Regions from separate parts of the Streptococcus thermophilus genome, predicted to be linked through region 1. Evidence: predicted binding sites of a transcription regulator. Region 1 holds the regulator's gene; each other region holds the start of a gene.
The links. Region 1 encodes Rex, which represses fermentation and respiration genes when NADH is low (regulators of the CRP and FNR family bind a similar motif). Its sites were predicted from a motif close to TTGTGAANTANTTCACAA; they were not measured.

Region 1 (4,292 bases):
GCTATCAAAGGTTATGCCCTTGCCAATCAAGCTAGGGGGAAACATTTGATTACGACTGCTATCGAGCATCACTCTGTCCTTCACACCATGGCCTACCTGGAAGAGCGTTTTGGTTTTGAGGTTACTTATATCCAGCCGGTCAATCAGGTCATTACAGCCCAACAGATTGCTGAGGCCTTACGTGACGATACTATTCTGGTTTCTGTCATGTATGCCAATAATGAAACTGGTCAGTTACTTCCTATTAAGGAAATTGGTGACCTGCTCACCAACCACCAGGCTGCTTTCCACGTGGATGCTGTTCAGGTTGCAGGAAAACTTCCAATTCACCCAGAAGAACTCGGTGTCGATTTTCTCTCAATCAGTGCTCATAAATTTCATGGACCTAAAGGTGTCGGCCTGCTCTATCATAATGATTTGCACTTTGACAACCTACTCCACGGTGGTGAACAAGAGGAAAAGCGTCGTGCCAGCACTGAAAATCTTGTCGGTATTGCAGGCATGACCGCAGCTTACAAACAAGCTAGTAAGAACTACCAAGACAATTACAAGCATGTTGAAACGATCCGTCAGGTGTTCCTTAATTCTCTCACTGTTCCTTACGAGATTAACAGCGTAGGACCCAGTCTACCTCACGTTATCAACATTAGTTTTTCTGGCAAGGAAAATGGACCTCTCTTAACCCTGTTAGACTTGGCTGGATTTGCTGTCTCAACTGGATCTGCTTGTACTGCTGGAACTGTTGACCCAAGCCACGTCATCCAATCCCTATATGGCAAGGATTCTGACAAGCTTAAAACAGCTATCCGCGTTAGTTTATCAGAGGAAAACACTGCTGAAGAACTTCAGGCCCTAGCAGAAAAACTTAATCAAATCATAGGAGACTAAGATGGCATTTGAAAAAAGCATCCATTTGGCTGACTGTAAATACCGTTACACCATCAGCTCTAATGTCAAAAAATTCACCCTTCGTGATACAACTTTTGTACAAAATAAAATTGGAAACTACGAGTTACACCGTCTACTCGAAAAAGTGCCTAACTCAGGTGAAGGTTTCCCACTAAAGATCACTATTAACAAAGATTTGACAGGTTTCAAATTGTCAATCACAGACAAATCTGGCCTTCGTAACATTAATATCTTTAAAAATGAAGACCACCATATCTTACAAGAAAAATTCTACTTCTTGATGCAGAGTTTAGTAGACCGTCAAGTTTTTGAGCAAGAAGAGGTCTAAACCATTTTTAGATATATAAATAACCTATCCTAGTGATAGGTTATTTATATCGCATCATTTATACTATTTTGTTGCAATCTTCACAAACCTTTCCTAAAATAATATAAGTGAATCATATTAATTCAAGAAGGGAAATGCGATCAATGACATATGAGAAAAACATTCCAAACGCTACTGCTAAACGTCTCTCTCTCTATTATCGAATATTCAAACGATTCCATCGTGAAAATATCGTCAAAACAAGTTCCAAACAAATTGCTGAAGCAATTGGAATTGATCCTGCTACAGTGCGTCGTGACTTCTCCTATTTTGGTGAGTTAGGTCGTCGTGGTTTTGGTTATGACGTTAGTAAGCTGATGACATTTTTCGCAGAACTCCTTAATGATAATGCGACAACTAAGGTGGTCCTTGTAGGAGTAGGAAATATCGGACGTGCTCTTCTTCACTACCGTTTTCAAGAACGTAACCGCATGCAGCTGGTTATGGCTTTTGATACAGACGATAACGAACTGGTAGGAAGCCAGACTGAAGACAATATTCCTATCTATGGTATCTCTCAAATCAAGGACAAGATTGCCCAGGAAGATATCAAAACGGCCATCCTGACAGTGCCATCAGTCAAGGCACAGGAGGTGGCTGAGCTTTTAGTTGATGCTGGAATTGAAGGCATTCTCTGCTTCTCTCCAGTCAACCTCAATCTTCCACGCCACGTGGTGGTCCAATATGTAGACTTGACTAGCGAACTACAAACCCTACTCTATTTCATGAAAGAAGAGGAAAAATCAAGGAGAAACAATGACTAAACCAATTATCGGAATCACAGCCAATGTAAGACCTAATCCAGCCCATAAAGACATCAAATGGTCCTATGCCCCATCTGGCTTTGTAGAAGGAGTTCAAAGAGCCGGTGGCTTAGCAATCCTACTACCCGTATCCGAACCTTCGGAGGCTAAAACCTATATTTCCATGATTGACAAGCTTATCCTCATCGGTGGACAAAACGTTGACCCTAAATTCTACAACGAAGAGAACCATGCCAGTGAAGATGACTTCTTCCTCGAACGGGATATCTTTGAAATGGCACTCATTGAGGAAGCCACTAAGCAGAAGAAACCCATCTTTTCAATCTGTCGTGGAACCCAACTCATGAACGTCGCACTAGGTGGTAGCCTCCATCAAGATATTGAGCATCACTGGCAGGACAAGCCTTCTGATTACCTCTACCATAAGATTATTGTTGATGAGAACAGTGAGTTGGCTGAAATCTACGGACGTGAAACCTCTATCAACTCTTTCCACCATCAAAGTATCAAACACTTGGCCCCTGACCTCCGTGTTATTGCGCGTGACTCTGAGGATAATACTGTCGAAGCTGTTGAATCAAACACACCAGATCTTCGTTACCTTGGTGTTCAGTGGCATCCAGAACTTCTCCTACACAAACGTGAAGAAGACCTCAAACTCTTTGAATACGTTGTAAACGAACTTTAAAAGCAACTGATACTGCACTCAGTTGCTTTTCTTGTGTCTTTATAGACCCTACTTAAAGTTCAAAATCCTCCCTCTCCTCACGAAAGGAATAATAAGTTGATTTTCCAACAATAAGATGGTCAAGAAGACAAATTCCCAAGTCGTCACAGGACCTCTTAATCTTTTGAGTAAAATCAATATCATTGCGACTAGGATAGGCTTCCCCCGAAGGATGATTGTGGACCACAATCAAGGAAGTTGCCATCAGATGACAAGCATAATGCAAAATCTCACGCGGCTCGGCAATCGAACGGCGAACCCCACCAATAAAGACCGTCTTTTGCTGAATAATACGGTTCTGCGTATCAAGGTAGATGGCCACCAGATGCTCCTGAGGCTTGTCACCAATATCTAACATCATACGACGAGCCACCTGCTGACTGGACATTATCTGCTCGGAACGAGCCAACTCAGCCTTCTCAATCCTCTTAGCCAACTCCACCATAGCCTTCAGCTCAATGGATTTCACACGCCCAATACCAGGAATTTTTTGAAGCTCATTCAAGGACAAGCGAGACAAATCCGCCAAACTCGTCATTCCTTTTAAAATACGGTTGGCCATGGATAGGACCGACTCAGACCTCGTCCCCGTTCGCAGCACTATCGCCAACAGTTCCTGGTCAGACAAGACCTCTGCACCCTTTTGTAAGAGACGCTCACGAGGCAAAAGCCCCGACTCCTCAGCTACAATACTATACATAAGAAAAAACCTCCTACTTACTTATTCGTAAGTGGGAGGGGAAGTTACACAGCTGATGATTTTTTCTTTGACCAAACTCTGAAACAACAAAAGAAGAAAAACATTTTCTGATTTATTGACTTCCTTCTATCTGTATTGGGAGAGCTTCGATTATACCTCAAACAAAGATAAATTATGTCTATAACTGAGTATATATGCCGATACTTATAGTTAGGATATTTAGATACACTAACAAATATTGTAAAGTACTTTCAAAATTTAAGTTTTCACTCGTAACAGTTTCAGCAATGCCGAATAATTTTCTAAACCAGGAGCCACAATAAAGTGGCATGAACATAAGGATAAAATAATAATAACGGCCTTGAACGCCACCAACAATAATATCTCCTTTATGGTATACTCTAGGATCTCCAGATATGGCAATCACTATCAGAGAAGCAATTGCTATAAGCAAAATAAGGCTAAAATATTTAAAGAATTTTGGAAGTTCAATCTTATTTCTCATTACAACAATAAATAAGAGTAAAAAGAATATTATTGTTGATATAGCAATTAAAAATGCTGATGGTTCTTTGACGTATTTTAATGGCTCAGAAACAAAGTCATTAATAATACCATACGGTGCTTGGAATAAAGTTCTAATTAAAGGCAAAGGATGGGTTATAAAATAGTAAATTCCCGGTCCATTTCCTGAAAGGGCACCTTTAGAAGGAAATAACTTAATTATTCCAGCATAAATAAATGAGACTAATAAATTCAAAAAGAACAAAATTGAACTTAAAATTCTCACCGATTTATTCTCGTAGTATTTATTAGGTAAAACGG
Region 2 (4,292 bases), 190 kb from region 1:
AGTTTGTTTAGAGTAAGCAACGTTAGAAGTGATTGTAAGAAGTGAAACTGTAGCTTCTGCATCTTTGTAGAGTTTGTGGCTACGAAGACGAGTAGTGTAAGCTTCAATCAACCATTCTGCCAATTCGTTTGAACGTGGGTCATCTTCACCCCAACGTGGGTATTCACCGATTGTTTCGTAGTCGTAGATGTAGCCATCTTCGTCACGGATTGTTTTAACTGTAGCGTATTTGATAGCTGCCAATGTATCAACAGTATTGGCAAAACCACAGATACCGAATCCCATGTTAGCACGTTGTTTAGTTGGCAAGAAGGCCATTTGGACAGCTTCGTAGTTGTACTTATCAGTCATGTAGTGGATGATGTTAAGGGCATCTACGTAAGTGTCAGTCAACCAGTCAAGAGATTTTTCTAAGTTAGCTTTAATAGTGTCAAAGTCAAGAACTTCATCACGGACTGGATCGATGTCAAATACTTTGTAGTCTTTATGAACATCGTCGTAACCACCGTTCAAACCAGTAAGAAGGGCTTTAAGAACGTTAACACGAGCACCAAAGTATTGGATGTTGTGACGTTGTTCTTCATTTTCTGGGTCAAGTGGTGATACACAACATGAGATACATGACATTTCACCATAACCGTCTTTAGCCATTGTTGTCACACCTTCGTATTGGATTGAAGAGTGTTTGTGTGACATTTTCATACAGTAGCGACGGAATGGATATGGCAATTTGTCAGTCCAGAGAACTGTCAAGTTTGGTTCTGGAGCGTTACCAATATTATCAAGTGTGTTCAAGAAACGGTAGTCCATTTTAGTAACACGGTGACGTCCGTCAGCACCCATACCAGCCATAGAAGTTGTGATGAATGTTGGGTCACCTGAGTAAAGTTCGTCGTAAGCTTTTGTACGTGCGAATTTTACAGTACGAAGTTTCAAGACAAAATCATCAACGAATTCTTGGATTTCTGATTCAGTGTAAGTACCACGAGCAAGGTCACGTTCTGAATATATGTCAAGGACGATTGGCACACGACCAAGTGAAGTAGCCGCACCATTGATAACACGACATACAGCCATAAAAGCAATGTTTGTCCATTGGATAGCTTCTTTAGTATCGAAGGCTGGACGACGAACATCTACACCGTAAAGGTCACCAAGGCGAACAACATCTTGAAGTGCTTGGTATTGAAGGTTAACTTCTTCACGAAGACGAATAGTTTCTTCGTTGATTTCTTCGATAGAGTTCCAGTCGTTTACTTTTTCTTGCATCAAGAAGTCAGCACCGTAAAGAGCAAGGCGAGCATAAACACCGATGATACGTCCACGAGAGTAAGCATCTGGAAGTCCAGTTACAGTGTGTGCGTGACGTGCACGACGGATATTTGATGTATAAGCACGGAAGATACCGTCATTTACTGTAGTTACATGTTTTGTAAAAATTTCGTGAACAGCTGGATCAGGTTCATAGCCATGTTCCTTGAGAGCTGTTTCTGCCATACGAATTCCGCCTTTTGGCATGAAATTCAATTTGAATAACTCATCATTTTGAATACCGTAGATTAGTTCGTCGTCTTTTGAAATATAGCCGGCAGGAATATCTGCAATTGATGTCGGACGAGTATCCATTGGGAAACGAGTTTCTTCGTAGTGAGCTTTAGTTTCTTCAATGATTTTTTTGATTTTAAGTGAGCGTTCAGTTGGTCCTGCAAGGAAGCTTTCATCACCATCATATGGTGTGTAGTTTGCTTGTACGAAGCGAGACACACTTGCTTTTTCTTTCCAGTCAGTTCCTTTAAAGCCTTCCCACGCTTTTTCAAAAACATCTGTGTTAGTTTTAACCGTTGCCATAGTTTGGATCTCCTATAGTACTTTCTAGAGAATGTAACAAAATCATCTGTTACATTCTCTAGAAGTATTATATCATACAGTAACCGCTTACATAACTTTAAAACTCCGTTTTTAGAGACATTCTTTTATAATACAGTTTTGAAAACAATAAATCTGTATTATAAATTTCTATTTTTTGATAGATTTTGGTATCATAAGGGGAGAATGCTTTGTAGTCCTAAAGTTTTATGTGAAAAGCTTTACAATGAGATAAATCTGAGAAAGGAGGCAGGGAGCCATGTTAGAGTTTCCTCTAATAAATGATACCAGTCGGAAAATCATCCATATTGACATGGACGCCTTTTTTGCTCAGGTTGAGATGAGGGATGACCCCAGTCTTAAGGAAAAGCCAGTTATTATCGGTCACGATCCTAGAAAAACAGGGGGACGTGGTGTGGTATCAACCTGTAATTACGAGGCTAGAAAATATGGTGTCCATTCAGCCATGTCTTCTAAGGAAGCCTATGAACGTTGTCCTAACGCTGTCTTTATCTCAGGAAATTATAGCCATTACCGAGAGGTAGGGATGCAAATTCGCGAGATTTTTAAACGCTATACCGACTTGGTTGAGCCTATGTCTATCGATGAAGCCTATCTTGATGTGACGATAAATAAGCTTGGTATCAAATCAGCGGTTAAGGTAGCCAAGTTTATCCAGTATGATATCTGGCAGGAACTCCATCTGACTTGTTCAGCAGGCGTTTCCTATAATAAATTTATCGCCAAACTCGCCTCTGATTTTCAAAAGCCTGCTGGTTTGACGGTGGTATTGCCAGAGGAAGCTCAGGACTTTTTGGAAAAGCTACCCATTGAAAAGTTTCATGGGGTAGGTAAAAAGTCAGTTGAACGTCTTCATGACATGGACATCTACACCGGTGCCGATCTTCTGAAAATTTCTGAGACAACCTTAATAGACCGCTTTGGACGTTTTGGCTTTGACCTCTTTCGCAAGGCTAGAGGCATTTCCAATAGCCCAGTAAAGCCTAATCGTGTCCGTAAATCTATCGGAAGTGAGCGAACCTATGGTAAGCTCCTGTATAATGAAGATGACATCAAGGCTGAGTTGACTAAAAATGCTAAACGGGTAGCGGAAAGCGCCCAGAAAGCTAAAAAAGTCGGTCGTATCATTGTCATCAAGGTTCGTTATTCGGACTTCTCAACCCTAACCAAACGTATGACCTTGGACAAATCAACCCAGGATTTTGACACCATCGATAGGATTTCTCATAGTATTTTTGATCAGCTGGAGGAAAATAGTAGTGGCGTTCGCCTGCTTGGTGTTACGCTGACAGGTTTGGAAGACCAAGAAGGTAGACAGTTAGACTTAGACGATTTGGCGTGATTCGTGATTATATAATAGTAGAGTTTTGACTTTTTGCGTTGCTAGTTGACCTTAAAGCATCATTAGACCTGTGCTATCTTAATTAGTAAGTAATAGAAATGAGATAATAAAAGTAATGAAAAAGTTTTTACGTATCTGGGCTTGATTTTAGCAACATGCTTGGTTCTTGTAGCCTGTGCTTCAAATAAGTCAGCTGAAAAGAAAAAACGAATCAACTTCGACATAACGTGTCAAGGCTAATACTAAGACACCAACTCAAGTGTTTTCAAAGTTTCTCAGGGTAAGCCGTAATATGATTGGCAAGATTCAGGACTATAAACTGAAGGAAGTGAAAGTCAAGAAAGATGAAGCAACAGTGACTTTTACTTCACTCTCTGTTAGTTTCCATGGTGCTGAAGCTGCTGTTCGTACTCTCCTTATGAGTCCCTATGGTATTAATATTGACAAGTTGAAGTACTGGAACCAATCTGATAAGAGTAATGATGAAAAGGGTAAGGGCAAAGATCTCACAACAAAGTTCCTTTAGTGTGAAAACTTTAACGGTGATTTAACGCAATTTAAGGATATTGATAAAGAATTGTTCTGTATACCTTTGACAGGTTCAGATAATTTGGAAAGGAACTTCAATTTATCGAAGATAATGGGGTCAACTGGACTATCTCTACAAAAAATTATAAAGAACTTGTCGAGGATCTGGTTGACCATGCTGAATCAGGAAATAAAGCCGTTTATGCTGAACGTATCCATAAGGATTTGTCAGACTATCAACCTGAACATAGTAGCGACTCAAGTAATAAGTTATCGGGTAAGGACAAGTAGTGTGGATAATAGATTATTTTTAGTTATTTTCTCTCTTAGGATTATATAGGAGTGATAAGATGATAGTATTTTACATGAATATTAGACAATCAATATAATATAATGTAGTAAGTTAAAGATGAAAAGAGTTGTTACTGGTATGGTAGCTTTTTTCTATCTTGTTATTTCTATCCTCACCCCTATAACCATTTTCTATCACCACTTAGGTTTTTATTATTAGACGAGTTGGGATAAATATGGTAAA
Region 3 (4,292 bases), 470 kb from region 1:
TAATTGTATGAGATATAGAGATTTTCCCTCTATTTTCGACATAACCTTTTGTATGAGGCTTTTTGCCACGATGGCGGAGCTTGCGAATGACACCACGAGGACCATGAGATAGTGAGTTGTTATCAAAATGTCCTTTGTAAATGGCTCTATAACTTGTTTGATAACTAATAACAGCTTTTCCATACTCTAATCTCAACCGACCTTCTATTTCTTCAGGAGACCATTGATACTCGAGAAATAGATGTTTGACGGACGGTATTGCTTAAATTGCGATCTATTTCAAGTATCCGTTTCCGCCTACAGTGTGATTTAGCAATATAGTAGGATTTCTGTGCATAACATGGAGAATAGTTTCCTTCTCTTAGATGTCGCTTTCACTCACGACTAATACTAGAGGGATAACGATGAAGTAACTTAGCAATTTGAGACAAATTTAGGCCTTGCGTACGGTAAACGAGAATACTTTCACGCTCTTCTATGGTAAAGTGATGGTAGCTCATAAGACTTCCTTTCGTAACTAGTTCGTTCAATTCTATTTTACTAGAAAATCTTATGAGTTTTTATTGTGCACTTATATTGTATATTCAAACTATAAATGGTCTGAATATTTTGATATAATGGAAAAAACTTATTTTTACATGGGGGATTTTATTGTGACAAGAGCCAAGGAGCTGCTTAAACAAAGGTACTATAAGCCAATCAAAGATCATCCTGAACTATTTGTTGAAATCGAGTTGGAATACCCTGTAGTTAATTTGAGTGTGAATGCTACTGATGTTTCTCTATCGAAATAGTTATTCATCTATCTTCTAAATAATTTTGATTTTCATGCGGATAAGTTTGATTCTGATAATAATCCTATTCAGCTTATTGATCAGGTTTCTGGTGATATGATTCTTTTTGAGGTCTCATACAATATAATTGAATTTGCTTTTGCAAAGGCTAGCCGCATTGCTGAAGTTGAGGAACGTCTAGGCACTTACCTCAGTATGATTCAACCGTATCTTCGTGACCATAATCATGAGTTGCAAGGATGGGGCGTAAATCCAAACTGGCAAAAAATGATAATAGGCCTGTTAAATCTCCTCGTTATAAGATGCTTATGAATTTTCTTGAGCTCTCTAAAGCAAAGAATGATCCTTTCTTTCACGATTATCCTGAATATGGCTCTTTTATCTGTGGAAGTCAGGTACAGTTAGATATCTCAAAAACATCCTATTCGAGAGTTCTAAATGCTTTTAATCAAATAGAGGGACCCAAGGCGGTATTATTGGCAAACTATTAATTTTGGGGTTCTGATTGGGATCTTGCGCTTTCACGTGATGTTTTCTGGGAGAATTCCATGCATGGTGTGTTTGAGGAAAATGCGGGGGGTATTTCCGAAGGTGTTTGAAAACGAAGATGACTATTTTTCTTATCTATCCGAGACTGCAATTTTTACAGCTACGAGGGGTGAAGTGACTTACTATTTTGAACCTATTCGTGCTAAAGACTACTTGAATAAACCAGCTATTCAAGCCTGGTCTATTCATGGTAAAGAAGTTTCAATTCAGCCGAGTGAGGACGACTTTCAAACGCATCGTTCTTATCAATTTCAAGATTTAACGACTAGGGGAACCGTTGAGTTTCGAAGTGTTTGTACTCAGCCTTTCTCAGCGACTTTTGCACCAGCAGCCCTTCATCTTGGACTTTTAGTTAACTTAGAGGCACTAGAAAGTATTTTAAAAGGCACATCTTTATTTGAAGTTTTTGATTATGATTATCCTAAAATTCGTTGCTTGTTTTCGAAAAAGAAAATCTCAAAGACTGATTTAAAATTGATCTTGCCTTTGACAGAGACTCTGCTAACTTGTGCAGAGGATGGGCTCAAAAATCGTGGCTTTGGAGAAGAAGTTTACTTAGCTCCTCTTCAAGAAAGATTAGCTGCTTTGAAAAATTGTTTAGACTAACTCCAGATAGTATAAATGTAATGTTTCGGAAAAGCTAAAAAAGTCAAAAAGCTTATTGACAATAGCATACAATAAATGGTATTATATGATAGTTGTTTCGAAAGAGACAAAAGAGAGTTTCAAAAAACTTTCAAAAAAGTATTGACATTGATTGTCAAACTTGATATAATAACTAATGTTGTTAGCGGAAATGGCGGAATTGGCAGACGCGCAGGACTAAGGATCCTGTGACCGCTTTAGGTCGTGAGGGTTCAAGTCCCTCTTTCCGCATAGTAACCAGTTAAGAGACTGGTTTTTTTATATTAAAAAAATCAAAACGCTTACAAATCATAGAAAAACTAGTTTTTTGAGTCTAATTGTGATAAAATAAACATGTAAACGGGTTCAAACCCAAAAAAATATAGGAGGCCTTTATAATGGCAATCGTTTCAGCAGAAAAATTTGTTCAAGCAGCTCGTGACAATGGTTATGCAGTTGGTGGATTTAACACAAATAACCTTGAGTGGACTCAAGCTATCTTGCGTGCAGCAGAAGCTAAAAAAGCTCCAGTACTTATCCAAACTTCTATGGGTGCAGCTAAGTACATGGGTGGTTACAAATTGTGTAAAGCTCTTATCGAAGAATTGGTTGAATCAATGGGTATCACTGTACCAGTTGCTATTCACCTTGATCACGGTCACTACGATGATGCTCTTGAGTGTATCGAAGTTGGTTACACTTCAATCATGTTTGATGGTTCACACCTTCCAATTGAAGAAAACCTTAAATTGGCGAAAGAAGTTGTAGAAAAAGCACACGCTAAAGGTATCTCAGTTGAAGCTGAAGTTGGTACTATCGGTGGTGAAGAAGACGGTATCGTCGGTAGAGGTGAATTGGCACCAATCGAAGATGCTAAAGCTATGGTTGCAACTGGTGTTGACTTCTTGGCTGCAGGTATCGGTAACATCCACGGTCCTTACCCAGAAAACTGGGAAGGTCTTGACCTTGACCACTTGCAAAAATTGACAGAAGCTGTACCAGGTTTCCCAATCGTATTGCACGGTGGATCAGGTATTCCTGATGATCAAATCCAAGAAGCTATCAAACTTGGTGTTGCTAAAGTTAACGTTAACACAGAATGTCAAATCGCATTTGCTAACGCAACACGTAAATTTGTTGCTGAATACGAAGCAAATGAAGCAGAATACGACAAGAAGAAACTCTTCGACCCACGTAAATTCTTGAAACCAGGTTTCGATGCTATTACAGAAGCTGTTGAAGAACGTATCGATGTATTTGGTTCAGCAAACAAAGCTTAATTACTGCTAAAACGTGATTAAATCAAGGTTTGTCCGCATGGGCAGACCTTTTTACAGTCATTTTGCCCCCGATTTGCCCCAGAAGTGCTATTTTGTGAGAATTTCGTTCCACCATATAGCGCAAATAAAGCGTAATTTTGTTTGAAACATTATTAAATGGCTCTTTGTCAACTGTAGTGGGTGACGAAAAGCTAACATCTAGAGAGGACCGGATAGGTCCTTTTTTATGTATGTTCAGTGTGATGAAGACACGCTTCTTAAAGTTGATAAAGTTTCTAAAACCGAAGCCCAAACGTTTGATGTCTTTGATCAACTTATTAGTCGCTTCAAGTTTCGCGTTTGAATAGTCCGTTTCTAGTGCGTTTTTGATGTATTGCTTGTGTCTAAGAAAAGTCCTAAAGACAGTTTGAAAATAATGATTGACCTTGCTCCTATTTTCCTCTATCAGTTCAAAGAACTCATATACTCTCTTCTCCTGAAAGTGAAAAAGCAAAAGCTGATAAAGTGTATAGTAGTCAGTAAGCTCTTTTGAAAAGACTAGTGTCTTCGCAACAACTTCATGTGGTGCTAAAGTTTGGCGGAAAGTCTTTGAATAAAAAGAGTTGAGAGATAGTTTACGGATGTCCTTTTGAAAAAGTCGCCAGTGATTTTTTAAATCTCAATAAGGTAGTGAATTCTTATTAAACTGGTTCATAATGGCAATTCTTGTCTTTAAAAAGGCACGTCCAAGGTGCTGGATAATGTGAAATCGATCAGGAACGATTTTGGCGTTAGGAAAGAGTTTGCGAGCCAGTGGAATATAAGCTCCAGACATATCCATCGTGATAAATTGTACCTGTTGTCGGATTTCCAATGGATACTTCAAAAAGTAGTTTCGTATAGTAGTTTGACGGCGATTATCAAGGATGGTTATGAGTCGGTTTGTCTCATAGTTTTGAGCCACAAAAGCCAACTCCCCTTTCTTGAACCCAAACTCATCCCAGGACATAACAGCAGGGAGTTTGTCATAATGTTCCTTGAAAGTAAACTGATCAAGCTTACGATA

Region 2: a site for Rex is predicted at 2,076-2,093, ahead of pflB (formate C-acetyltransferase). Genes of this name have one in related genera too.
Region 3: a site for Rex is predicted at 2,306-2,323, ahead of E3C75_RS01295 (class II fructose-bisphosphate aldolase). Genes of this name have one in related genera too.

The regions. Positions count from the first base shown of each region.
Region 1 covers NZ_CP038020.1:1,887,392-1,891,683, forward strand. Annotated here, with positions in the region: gene E3C75_RS09880 (cysteine desulfurase family protein) at 1-888, shown strand, start outside; gene E3C75_RS09885 (DUF1831 domain-containing protein) at 890-1,237, shown strand; gene E3C75_RS09890 (redox-sensing transcriptional repressor Rex) at 1,381-2,040, shown strand; gene E3C75_RS09895 (gamma-glutamyl-gamma-aminobutyrate hydrolase family protein) at 2,033-2,728, shown strand; gene radC (RadC family protein) at 2,781-3,467, opposite strand; gene E3C75_RS09905 (DUF2142 domain-containing protein) at 3,646-4,292, opposite strand, start outside.
Region 2 covers NZ_CP038020.1:2,078,754-2,083,045, reverse strand. Annotated here, with positions in the region: gene pflB (formate C-acetyltransferase) at 1-1,848, opposite strand, end outside; gene dinB (DNA polymerase IV) at 2,126-3,229, shown strand; gene E3C75_RS10890 (hypothetical protein) at 3,522-3,755, shown strand.
Region 3 covers NZ_CP038020.1:257,757-262,048, reverse strand. Annotated here, with positions in the region: partial or broken gene E3C75_RS12225 (IS30 family transposase) at 1-500, opposite strand, end outside; partial or broken gene E3C75_RS11430 (glutamate-cysteine ligase family protein) at 654-1,949, shown strand; tRNA gene E3C75_RS01300 (tRNA-Leu) at 2,134-2,219, shown strand; gene E3C75_RS01295 (class II fructose-bisphosphate aldolase) at 2,366-3,247, shown strand; partial or broken gene E3C75_RS01290 (ISL3 family transposase) at 3,446-4,292, opposite strand, start outside.